DNA from 3 places in the Niveispirillum fermenti genome. Region 2 is predicted to be linked to each of the others. Evidence: riboswitches for the same ligand, from Rfam matches in the RefSeq annotation. Region 2 holds a riboswitch; each other region holds the start of a gene.
The links. Region 2 has a riboswitch for S-adenosylmethionine ahead of metZ (O-succinylhomoserine sulfhydrylase). Riboswitches for the same ligand answer to the same signal wherever they lie in the genome.
Positions count from the first base shown of each region.

Region 1 (4,031 bases), 940 kb from region 2:
CAGGGCTTCCATCGCCCTGGTCAGCCAGGAAACGGCGCTGTTCGATGATACGGTCCATGCCAACATCGCCTATGGCCGTCCCGGTGCCAGCCGGGCGGAGGTGGAGGCGGCCGCCCGCGATGCCGCTGCCCATGATTTCATCATGGATCTGCCGGAAGGGTACGATACGATGGTGGGCGAGATGGGGCTGAAACTGTCCGGGGGACAGCGCCAGCGTATCGCCATTGCCCGTGCCATGCTGAAGAACGCCCCGATCCTGTTGCTGGATGAGGCGACATCGGCCCTGGACAGCGCGTCGGAACGGGCTGTGCAGGAGGCACTGCGTCGCTTGCAGGCCGGCCGGACGACGCTGGTCATCGCCCATCGGCTTTCCACCATCGCCGATGCGGACCGCATCTATGTCATGGACCAGGGCAAGGTGGTGGAACAAGGCACGCACGAGGAATTGCTGGTCAGGGCCGGTGCCTATGCGCGGTTCCAGGCCCTGCAGGGCGGTTAGGTGGAAGCCGCCCGCGAAGCACAGGCGTGCAAAACGGCCGGGGACCCGTCACGAGCCCCCGCTGCAAAGTCCGGTACGATCCGCAGAATGCCGTCTCCATCGCCCAGCCGGGCTACGGCCTGCTGAATGCCCGCACGGCGTTGCGTCTGCAGGATGGTGACCTGGAAATCGCGCTCTACGGCAAGAACCTGACGGACAGGCAATATATCCAGAGCGGCGTGTCCTTCCTGGACAGCTTTGGTTTCGCCCCGGCCGGGGACGCACTCCCCGGCCCGTTCTCCAGTGGTTTCAATGGGTTGGTTTTAGTGGACAATTTGTTGCTTATCAGGCATTCAGTTCGCGATAAGGGAATGCCAGGACGGAAATTGTCATGAGGGAGAAGAAGTCGTCCGCCCGGGGCGCCATGCCGGTGCCGGATGCCAATGTCATCGCCAGTTCCATTCGCACGACACGCCGCCGCAAGGGATTGACCCTGGCGGAACTGGCGGAGCGCACGGAACTGGACAAGGGGTATCTGTCGCGCGTGGAGCGGGGGCAGAAATCACCGTCCGTCGGCACGCTGCTGAAAATCGCGGAGGCGTTGAGCGTTCCCGTCGGGCACCTTTTCGGGGAAAATACCGACGCCGACTCCATCATCGTTATCCGCCGTGACGCGCATGTCGATATCAGCGATACATCCGACATGGGACCGGGTGCGGCCCTGCGCGCCGTGCTGCCGGCCGGGGATCATCGCCGCCTCAGCGTCTTCATGCTGGAACCCGGCGACGGCCGGCACACGCAGAATGCCGACCATCCCGGGGACGAATTTCTTTACGTGCTGGAAGGGTCGCTGGAAGTCGTCTTTCCCGACCGTATCGTATCGCTGGAAAAGGGCGATGCCGTGCATTTCGACGGGCATCTGCGCCACCAGTTGCGGCGGGTGGGCACCCGGAACTGTCTGGCCATGCTGATCGTTGCGCAGGACCTGCCGACCCGCGGCAACGAGGTGGACTGAAACGGCGACGGGCGGCGAAGGCAAATTGTTGTCTTCATGCGTGACTGCCTTCGGCTGGCATGCCTGCAAGGGCCATGTCCAGGCAGTTGCCTTCCAGCACACGCAACAAGGTGACCAGACCGCCCGTGCGTCCCGGCTGGCGTTCCACCCGGTAGACATGTGTCCACAAGCCGCGGCTGCGATGCAGTACGGTGAAAATGGCGCCATGCGCACCGTCAGGCGGGCTGGCGGGCACGATGAGGTCCCCCGGTGCTGCAATCAGATCACGCAGCCATTCGTCACCGGGGCTGAAACAGGCGTCATTTTCCATCGTCCACTCCACGATCAAAAAGCGGCCTGACCGGGGGCCGGCGGGCGGATCGACGGGGCATGACAGGAGGCACAGACCACCCGCTTTGTTGCCGGCTGACCGGCCGCATCGCCCCGTCGGGGGCCGCCACCTTGCCCGGGCAGGCAGGTTGGCGCCGGACGATGTCCGGCTCTGGATGCTGGAAGGAACCCTTCCTGCCCCGCTTTTAGAACAGGAGCCAGCAGGATGGCAAGTGCGCCCGCCGCAGGTGCCCCCCGCCCAGATGCCGGGGCAGGCAGTTCAGTCGATAAAAATTTTCCACATGGATCAAATAATACGATATACAGCTTCCCATCCGATGATGCCGCCGATCAACCAGGTGGCACGCAAGAATGGGAGGAACAGGGCATGGAACCTGTATCGCGGGAACCCGTCCCGATGGCGTTGGAACCGGCACAGGCCGAGTTGTTGCGGCCGGCCGGCATGTTCGATGCGGTCAGCCGGCGCCAGACGCTGGGCGACATGCTGGCACGCAGTGTCCGGCGCTTTCCGGACAAGCGCGCCATCGAATGCGGGGCACATCACTGGACCTATGCGCAGTTCGACAATGTGGTGGATGACCTGGCCTCCGGATTGTCAGCCGCCGGGGTCGTTCCGGGTGACCGGGTGGCGTTGATGTCGCGCAACAGCCATTGGTTCGCGGCCTTGCGCTTCGCCGTGGCGCGGGCCGGCGCCGTACTGGTGCCGGTCAACTTCATGCTGAACAGTGATGACGTCGCCTATATCCTGGATCATAGCCGCAGTTCGGTGCTGTTCACCGATGCCGGTTGTGCCGCCACGGCGCTGGCCGCGGCGGACAAGGTGGGGCTGGCCCTGCGCTATGGCATTCCCGGTGAGGGGGGCTTTGGCGACGTGGGGATGGAACCGATCGACGGAACCCGCGATTTTCGGGGCCTGTTGGGCACGGGCGCTCCCCGGCCGGACCCGGCCTGCATCGATGCGCGCTCCATCGTCCAGATCATCTATACCAGCGGCACCGAATCCCGGCCCAAGGGCGCGATGCTGAGCCATGAAGCCGTGATATGGCAGTATCAGAGCTGCGTCGCCGACTGCGGCTGGACCGCGGACGCCGTTGCCCTGCATGTGCTGCCCCTGTTCCATTGCGCACAGTTGGATGCCTTCCTGGGGCCGGCATTGCAGGTGGGCGCGCGCAACATCATCGCCGCGGCCCCCACGCCCGACATCGTGCTGCCGCTGATCGAAAAGCATGCCATCACTTCCTTCTTCGCGCCGCCGACGGTGTGGATAGCCCTTTTGCGGTCACCCTTGTTCGATCCGGCCCGCCTGACCAGCCTGACCCATGGCTATTACGGCGCCTCCATCATGCCGGTGGAGGTGCTGAAGGAACTGCGGCAACGCCTTCCCTGGGTGCGTCTGTGGAACTGCTATGGCCAGACGGAGATTGCGCCCGTGGCAGCCGTGCTGCAGCCGGAGGATCAGGAGCGCAAGGCCGGGGCGGCCGGGCGGCCCACGCTGCATGTGGAGACCCGCATCGTGGATGACGACATGAACGACCTGCCCGCGGGCCAGGTGGGAGAGATCGTCCACCGGTCGCCGCAACTGATGACCGCCTACTGGCGGGACCCGGCACGGACGGCGGAAGCCTTCGCCGGCGGCTGGTTCCACAGCGGCGACCTGGGCATGATGGATGCCGAGGGCTACATCACCGTCGTGGACCGCAAGAAGGACATGATCAAGACGGGTGGCGAGAATGTCGCCTCGCGGGAGGTGGAGGAAGCTATCTACATCCTGCCCGACGTGTCGGAGGTGGCTGTCGTCGGCCTGCCCGACGCGCGCTGGATCGAGGCCGTCACCGCCTTCATCGTGCCGAAAGCCGGAGCAGACCTGACCGCGGCGCAGGTGCTGGCCCACTGCGCCGCGTACCTGTCCGGGTTCAAGGTGCCCAAACGGGTGGTGTTCGTGCAGAACCTGCCGCGCAACGCCAGCGGCAAGATCCTGAAACGCGACCTGCGGCAGATGGCGGACGCCGGCTGATCCCGGCATCCGGTGGGGCGCGAGGAACACCATCCGCCCCACCCGATGCCGATCACATTCATCGGAGGTAAAATGAACGCGGACGCATCGCGCGCCGCGACCGGGACGCTGCGCGCCTGGTCCATGGTGGCCATCCTGTCGCTTCTTTACATCGTCTCCTTCGTCGATCGTTTCGTGCTGGGCCTGCTTGTCGG
Region 1 is NZ_CP156681.1:2,538,590-2,542,620, forward strand. Features, by position in the region: gene ABC728_RS22955 (ABC transporter ATP-binding protein) at 1-499, shown strand, start outside; gene ABC728_RS22960 (hypothetical protein) at 526-873, shown strand; gene ABC728_RS22965 (helix-turn-helix domain-containing protein) at 870-1,493, shown strand; gene ABC728_RS22970 (hypothetical protein) at 1,528-1,803, opposite strand; SAM-I-IV-variant riboswitch at 1,878-1,987, opposite strand; gene ABC728_RS22975 (acyl-CoA synthetase) at 2,191-3,837, shown strand; gene ABC728_RS22980 (MFS transporter) at 3,910-4,031, shown strand, end outside.
Region 1: another riboswitch for S-adenosylmethionine. It lies ahead of ABC728_RS22970 (hypothetical protein); the one in region 2 lies ahead of metZ (O-succinylhomoserine sulfhydrylase).

Region 2 (4,031 bases):
CCTTATACCAGCGGCCGAAAATCTTGATCGATGGTCAAGGTTTCGGCACCTCAATCGCCAGCGCCGCCGTACCAGATCCCCGATGGAGCGTCACCCGATGTCAGCCGCAGCCGCCACCGTCAGCCAGCATGACCTTGTCGTCCGGCAGTTTGCGCCGCGCGCCGCCGCCTATGCCAGCAGCCCCACCCATGCAAGCGGCCCGGACCTGACGGATTTCCAATCCCTTCTGCGCATCGCGCCGGCCGACCGGATGCTGGATCTGGGCTGTGGCGGCGGGCATGCCAGCTTCCATGCCGCCGCCTTCGCCGACCATATCGTGGCCTATGACCTGTCGCGCGCCATGCTGGACGTGGTGGCGGCCGGCGCCGTCGAACGCGGCCTGTGCAACATCGCCACACGTCAGGGGCGGGCAGAGGAACTGCCCTTTGCGGATGGCAGCTTCGATCTGGTGGTCAGCCGCTACAGCGCGCATCACTGGCGCGACGTGCCCCGGTCGCTGGCAGAGGCGGTGCGGGTGCTGCGGCCCGGCGGGCGCTGCATCATCATGGATGTCTTCGCCCCGGCCGATCCGCTGCTGGACAGCCACCTGCAAACCATTGAAATGGTGCGCGACCCCAGCCATGTCCGTAATTACAGCCTGGCCGAATGGCGGCACATGCTGACCGGCGCCGGGCTGGTGCCGCAGGCGCCGCAGACCTACCGGCTGCCCATCGCCTTTGAAAGCTGGATGGAAAGGATCGGCACACCCACCGCCCACCGCCCGGCCCTTGCCAGCCTTCAGGCCGGTGCCGCCCCGGAGGTGAAGGACCATTTCGCCATCCAGCCCGACGGCAGTTTCCGGCTGGACACCATGCTGATCCAGGCAAGGCGCGGCTGATCCGCCGGGGCCCGGTGAGTTCTGATCCCCGGGGCTGGTATTATACCAGCCCATCCAGCCCGCGCTTCAGGTCGGCGATCAGGTCGTCGGGGTCTTCCAGGCCCACCGACAGGCGGATGGTCCCGGGGCCGATGCCCAATGTCTCCTTCTCCTCCACCGTCAGGCGCTGATGGGTGGTGGTGGCGGGGTGGGTCGCCAGGCTTTTGCTGTCGCCCAGATTGTTGGAAATCTTGATGATCCGCAGCGCGTTCAGGGTGGCGAAGGCAGCCGCCTTGGCGTCGCCGCCGGCGGGCTTCAGGTGGAAGCAGATCAGGTTGCTGCCACCGGCCATCTGCCGCCGCAGCAATGCACGCTGCGGGTGGCTGTCCAGTCCGGCATAAAGCACGCGCGCCACGGCCGGGTGCCCTTCCAGGAACGTGGCAACCTTCAGGGCGGCGGCCTGCTGCGCCTTCACCCGCAGTTCCAGCGTCTCCAGCCCCTTCAGCAGGGTCCAGGCGTTGAACGGGCTCATGGCGGGGCCGGTATGGCGCAGATAGGGCGCCAGCAGCGCCGCCACCGTGTCGTCACACAGGATGGCGCCGCCCAGGCAGCGTCCCTGCCCATCGATATGCTTGGTGGCCGAATAGACGACGACATCGACCCCGAACCGGTTCGGCTTCTGCAGAACGGGCGTGGCGAACACATTGTCGACGACGACGCGGGCCCCGGCCTTATGCGCCAGCGGCACGACATGTTCCAGGTCCACCACGTCCAGGCAGGGGTTGCTGGGGGTTTCCAGGAACACAAGGTCGGTCGGCACCGACAGGGCTTTCTCCCATTCCTCCGGCTTCGTGCCGTCGATGATGACGCTTTCGATCCCGAACCGCCGGGCGATGTCGGACACGATGTAAAGACAGGAGCCGAACAGCGCGCGGCTGGCCACCAGCCGGTCACCGGCCTTCAGCAGGCCGATGACGGCGGCATGCACGGCCGCCATGCCGGACGCCGTGGCAAAGCAGCGGGGATACCCCTCATACTGCGCCAGCCTGTCCTCGAACATGGCGACCGTGGGGTTGCGGAAGCGGGAATAGACGAAGCGCGATCCGTCATTGGCAAAGGCCGCCTCGGCCGCCTCCGCACTGCCATAAACATAACCCGAAGTAAGGAAGATGGCCTCGCTCGTCTCCTCGAACTGGCTGCGGCGCGTGCCGCCATGCACCAGCAGGGTCGCGGGGTTCACATCATCGGGCAGATCACTCATCGCCATGTTCCTTCCAGACTTGCCTAAAGGCCGGCTTCCAGCGGCCCCGACCGTTCGATCGAGGCCCTGTTCCCGTCCGTATCCGGCATCTGGTTCATGGCATCGACCTTTTAGCAGTTTCTTTAACGTGGTCTGCAATCCGGTCACCAAATCACCACGTGGGCTTGGTTAAATCCCTCCCGCCCCTGCTTGTCAAGCCGTCCGGTTGCGGCCGGGCCGGCGCTGGCGCCAACCCTGTCATCCGCCCCGGTCGGGTTCAGTACCAGGGCTGGGCCAGCCCTTCCTGTTCGAACGCGCGGCGCACGGGCGGCAGGGCGGCGATGCGGGCGGCAAGCACGCCCAGGTTGGGCAGGCTGCGCGGCGGGCGGGCGAAATTGCGGCCCCAGCGGATCATCATCAGCAGCATTAAATCCACGATGGTCGGCCCCTCGCCCACCATCCATTCCCGACCGTCAAGGGCCTGCTCCAGCAGGTCGAACATCTCCCCCAGCCGGGTTTCGGCCGCCTGGCGGACGCTGCCGGCCAGGGCGGGGTCGGCCACCTGGCGCTCGGGATAATAGTAGGCCAGATATGTCGCCTGCACCGTATTGGTCAGATGGATCAGCCATTGATAGGCCAGGGCCCGGTCCCGCGTGCCCGGCGCCGGCATCAGCGCGGCTTCCGGGTGCCGGTCGGCCAGATGCAGCAGGATGGCCGCCGTCTCGAACAGGGGCTGGTCGTCATGGACCAGGGTCGGGATGCGGCCCGTGGGGTTCAGCCGGCGATAGGCTTCGTTGTGCTGTTCGCCCGCACCGGTATCGACGCGGATCAGTTCATAGGGAACGCCAATGGCCTCCAGCGCCATGTGCGGGGCCAGGTTGGCCATACCGGGATTCCAGTAAAGCTTGTACATCGTCACATCTTCCGGGTTGGAAAGGGGCGGACCGGTTTTTACCTTATGCTTGGCAGCCTTCAACGAATGAAGGCTGCGGTGGCGGTCGGCACCATGCGGGGAACGGGCATTGGCGGCAATGGCGAAGAGCGGGCGCGGCAGGATCGGCAGGGTCGCGCTCTGGCTGGGGGTGGTTCTGCTGGCGCTGGCCGGCTTCTGCGTGACCTGGGTGCTGGCCTATGCGGTCGTTCCCGTGCCGGGCACGCCGCTGATGGTCATCCGCGCCATCCAGGGCCAGGAATGGCACCATGAATGGCGCCCCGTGGAACGGATCAGCCCCCATCTGGTCCGTGCCGTCATCGCCGCGGAGGACAGCCGGTTCTGCGCCCATGGCGGCCTGGACATGGACGCCATCGAGCGGGCGCTGGAACGTAACCAGTCGGGCGGGCGCCTGCGTGGCGGCAGCACGATCAGCCAGCAGGTCGCCAAGAACGCCTTCCTGTGGCCCGACCGCTCCTGGCTGCGCAAGGGGGTGGAACTGGGCTTCACGCTGCTGGTGGAGACCTTCTGGTCCAAGCGGCGCATCCTGGAGGTCTATCTGAACATCGTGGAATGGGCGCCGGGCGTCTATGGCGCCGAGGCGGCGGCCCGTCACTGGTTCGGCAAGGGGGCCGATGCGCTGACGACGCGCGAGGCCGCCCTGCTGGCCGCCATCCTGCCCAGCCCGCGCCAGTGGAAGGCCGACCCGCCCGGACCCTATGTCGCGTCGCGGGCCGGCACGCTGATGCAGCGCATGGCGATCGTCCGTCGCGATGCGCTGGATGATTGCGTCCTCTGACAGGCGCAAGGACGGCGTTCTGAGTTGAGCGCGGGGGCGGGCGCCCAGCCTACAGCCAGCCGCGCTTGCGGAAATACCAGAGCGGCCCCACCGCCGACAGCACCATCAGCAGCAGCGCCAGCGGATAGCCGAGCGTCCAGTCCAGTTCGGGCATATGGTGAAAGTTCATGCCATAGATGCTGGCGACCAGCGTCGGCGGCAGAAA
Region 2 is NZ_CP156681.1:353,568-357,598, forward strand. Features, by position in the region: gene ABC728_RS13095 (class I SAM-dependent methyltransferase) at 98-877, shown strand; gene metZ (O-succinylhomoserine sulfhydrylase) at 918-2,123, opposite strand; SAM riboswitch at 2,208-2,285, opposite strand; gene ABC728_RS13105 (glutathione S-transferase family protein) at 2,374-3,009, opposite strand; gene mtgA (monofunctional biosynthetic peptidoglycan transglycosylase) at 3,128-3,826, shown strand; gene ABC728_RS13115 (magnesium transporter CorA family protein) at 3,876-4,031, opposite strand, start outside.

Region 3 (4,031 bases), on a different replicon from region 2:
TCATGGGCGCCCATCCGCGTCGTCCGGGCCCCCACCCGTTGCGCCGTTGCCTCCAACGCATCCAGTTCGCCAACCGCATCCTCACCGGCGATATAGAGGCAGCCGCGCGGCGTCAGCAGGGGATGGTCGGTGAAACCCGGCGGCGGGGCCAGATAGAAGGCGCGGCTGGCTGCCGTCAGGGCACAGACCGTCTCGTTTCCGTAAAGCGCGCTGTAGAGCGCAGCCGACCGGCCGGTCGTGTGATAGCCGGGAAAATCCTCGCGCTCGGCCAGCAGAATACGCGCGCCCTCGACACCGGCATCCACCAGAGCCGACGCAATGGAGGCACCAGCGATCCCGGCGCCAACGATCACGATGTCAAATGACTGCATGAAATCACCTCCCATTGCCGTCATGGTGAGAAATTGTGTCGTATAAGTCAAAGTTTTTTCTTAATTTTTCGCATAGTAATAAATGCGTGGAATTCTCTTGCTGTTTTGCCGTCACGGCCGACGGCCCCCCGGTAAACCTTTTGGTTTTGATCACCGCCCTCCATCGCCGGCGCTGCCATCCGGCAGCTTGGCGACAGCGCAGGAGCGGTGCTGTGGCAGTCAACGCCGTGCCAGCTTGTAATGCGTTCCACTCATCACAAGCTGGCATTACAGCAGACAGGCTTCTCGTTCCGCCACGACCCGCAGATCCCCGATCAGGGCCGTCACCCGTGCCGGGTCCGCATCCCATGCGAACATGAAACGGGCGGCACCGCCGATGAAGGTGTAGAAACGCCACCCCCGCTGCCGCAACCCCTCCAGCACCGGGGCCGGCGCCGTCACGAACACGGCATTGGCCTGCACCGGATAGGCTGTCTTAACCCCCTCCAGCCCGGCCACCGCCGTTGCCAGCCGTGAGGCGCATTCATTGGCGTGGCGGGCATTGTCCAGCCAGGCGCCGCTTTCCAGCATGCCGATCCACGGGGCGGCCAGGAAGCGCATCTTCGACGCCAACTGGCCCGCCTGCTTGCAGCGCCATTCGAAATCAAGCGCCAGATCGCGGTTGAAGAACAGGATCGCCTCGCCCACAGCCATGCCGTTCTTGGTACCGCCGAAGCAAAGCACATCCACCCCGGCCTTCCAGGTGATATCGGCCGGCGAACAATCCAGTGCCGCACAGGCATTGGCGAAGCGTGCGCCATCCATGTGCAGGCGCAGGCCCAGTTCGCGGCAGACCTGGGAAATGGCCTTGATCTCCGCGATGGAATAGACCAGCCCCGTTTCCGTCGGCTGGGTGATGGTGACGGCGCGCGGCTTGGGGAAATGGATGTCCGACCGGCCGGTGGCCAGCGTGCGCACGGCATTGGGTGTCAGCTTGCCGTCCGGCGTGGAGGCCACCAGCAGCTTGGACCCGTTGGAGAAGAATTCCGGCGCACCGCATTCATCGGTCTCCACATGGGCCGACGAGGAGCAGATGACGCTATGATAGGATTGGCAGAGGGCGGCCAGCGCCAGGGAATTGGCCGCCGTGCCGTTGAAGGCGAAAAACACCTCGCAATCGATGCCGAACAGCGTGCGGAAAGCGTCTGCTGCGCGGTCGGTCCATACATCGTCGCCATAGGCCGGCACATGGCCCTGGTTGGCCGCTTCCATCGCGGCCCAGGCCTGTGGACAGATGCCGGCATAATTGTCGCTGGCGAATTGCTGGGGAAATTGCTGCATGTCCGACGTCCCTTCCGGCTGGTGACTGCCTTCGAGTGACGTGACGACGCGCGTGGGCTTCCCGTTTTTTGCCGGTCCGGCCACATCCCTCCTTGTGGGAGGCACCACCTTGCCCGGGAGCAGGTTGGTGTCGGGCGTCGGCCCGACTCTCGATGCATGGACAGGTGATTAGCCGGGCCCCCCGCATTTGGCAAGCTGTGAATTTCTCCATGCTGGCATGCGCCTGAACGGGACATAAAGAGTCCTGATCAGGATCATTCCTCACATAGACGGCCGGTCATCATGCAGGGAGAGAAGCGACTGCATCAGTTCCTCATCCGCACTGGACATGATGCCCAGCACTTCCGCCTCCTCGCACCCTTCTGCCACCAGATAGGCATGGCCCATGGTGCTGTCGATATAGATGGATTGGCCCTGATCCAGGATGACAGGGTCATAAAATTCCGTATTCACCACCACACGCCCCTTCAGGACGAAAATGAACTCCTCCCCGGAATGGTGGACAAGCTGACCGAACTGTTTCGATGTCTTCGCCCTGATCTTGGTCAGGACCGGGATCATCCGCTTCCGGCGCAGCTCAGTACAGAGATAATAGTAATCGTAATTGTCGGTTTCGACCCGGATGGCACGTTCCAGATCCCCGAAGCTGCGCCGCGCCGTCACCGCGGCGGGTGACGGGTCGCCCACCGGCTCGGCAAACAGTTCCGACATGCGAAGGCCCAGCCGCCGGCTCAATTGCTGCAGCTTGTCATAGGTCAGGGTCAGCCGGTCATGCTCCACCTTCGACAGGGTGGAGACAGGAATTCCGCTTTTCTCGCTCATCTCCTTGAGAGTCCAGCCTTTGCGGGAACGAAGGCCGCGCAGCAGCGCACCGAGGGTGGGAAGAGCAGAGGACAAGTGCAGCTACTCCATTGACGAATTTTCCGATAAGGATCATATTGTCCCAATCAGGACATTAATGGCAACTTCGCCAGGCAATTCTATTGCCAGCCCGCCGAAAGGGCAATCAGGAACCAAAGGTCCGCCGCAACGGCGCCCCGAACAATGGTGATCGAGTAATGGCACGACTGAGCATGACGGTCGCGACCCAGCGGTTGCGTCTGGCCCAACCTTTCCGCATCTCCGGCTATGTGTTCGAGCATTCCGACGTCATCGTCGTGACCCTGTACGACGGCGAATATCAAGGCCGTGGAGAAGGAGGCGGCGTGTTCTTCCTGGGTGACGACATTACCCATATGACAAGCCAGTTGGCCGCTGCCCGTCCCGCCATCGAGGCCGGCGCCACGCGCGAGGAACTGCGCCGGATCCTGCCGCCGGGCGGCGCGCGCAATGCCGTGGATTGCGCGCTCTGGGAACTGGAGGCGGCACGCAGCGGCCGACCGGTCTGGCAATTGGCCGGGCAGACCGCGCCCAGGCCGCTGCGCACCACCTTCACGCTGGGCGCCGACACGCCGGAGGTGATGGCGCAGGGGGCCCGCAACTATGGTGATGCCCGGGCCATCAAGATCAAGCTGACCGGTGATCTGCCATTGGACATCGCGCGCGTCCAGGCCATCCGCGCCGCCAGGCCCGATGTCTGGCTCAGCGTCGATGGCAACCAGGGCTTCAGCATAGACCAGTTGGATCCGTTGGTTGCCGCCCTGCAGGGGGCCGGTGTCGCCCTGCTGGAACAGCCGCTGGCCCGCACCCGGGATGCCGACCTGGAAGGGTACAGTTCCCCTATCCCCATCGCAGGGGATGAGAGCATCATATCGCTTTGCGACATTGCCGGCGCAGTTGGCCGCTTCGATATCGTGACCATCAAGCTGGACAAATGCGGTGGCCTGACCGAAGGGCTGCTGATGGCGGAAGAGGCGCGGCGCCTGGGTCTTGGCGTCATGGTCGGCAACATGGTCGGCAGCAGTCTGGCCATGGCACCGGCCTTTGTGCTGGGCCAGCTTTGCGACATTGTCGATCTCGATTCACCCATCTTCCTTGCCCGCGACCGCACACCCGGCGCCGTCTATCAGGGCGGTGACATCCATATCGGCGAGGATGTATGGGGCACGCGCGCCGCGGCGGCCGGGGGCAGTTGACGAAATCGCACGGATAATCGGAAAAATCTTTGACATATAGTAAAATTAGAAAATAATATCCCAGTCAGGATTAAATTGACCCAGACAAGCCAAAGGCGCGGGTCATGGACCAGAACAGGAGAGCCTCATGGGGATGCTTCGTAACACGCTGCTGCTGGCCACCGGAATGATGGCCGTCACGGCGGCCGCGCCGGCCATGGCACAGGGCCAGCCCTCCTCCTCCGGCATCGTGCTGGAGGAGATCATCGTCACGGCCCAGAAGCGC
Region 3 is NZ_CP156678.1:837,580-841,610, reverse strand. Features, by position in the region: gene ABC728_RS03180 (NAD(P)/FAD-dependent oxidoreductase) at 1-371, opposite strand, end outside; gene ABC728_RS03175 (threonine aldolase family protein) at 639-1,691, opposite strand; SAM-I-IV-variant riboswitch at 1,746-1,852, opposite strand; gene ABC728_RS03170 (helix-turn-helix domain-containing protein) at 1,953-2,588, opposite strand; gene ABC728_RS03165 (dipeptide epimerase) at 2,750-3,766, shown strand; gene ABC728_RS03160 (TonB-dependent receptor) at 3,894-4,031, shown strand, end outside.
Region 3: another riboswitch for S-adenosylmethionine. It lies ahead of ABC728_RS03175 (threonine aldolase family protein); the one in region 2 lies ahead of metZ (O-succinylhomoserine sulfhydrylase).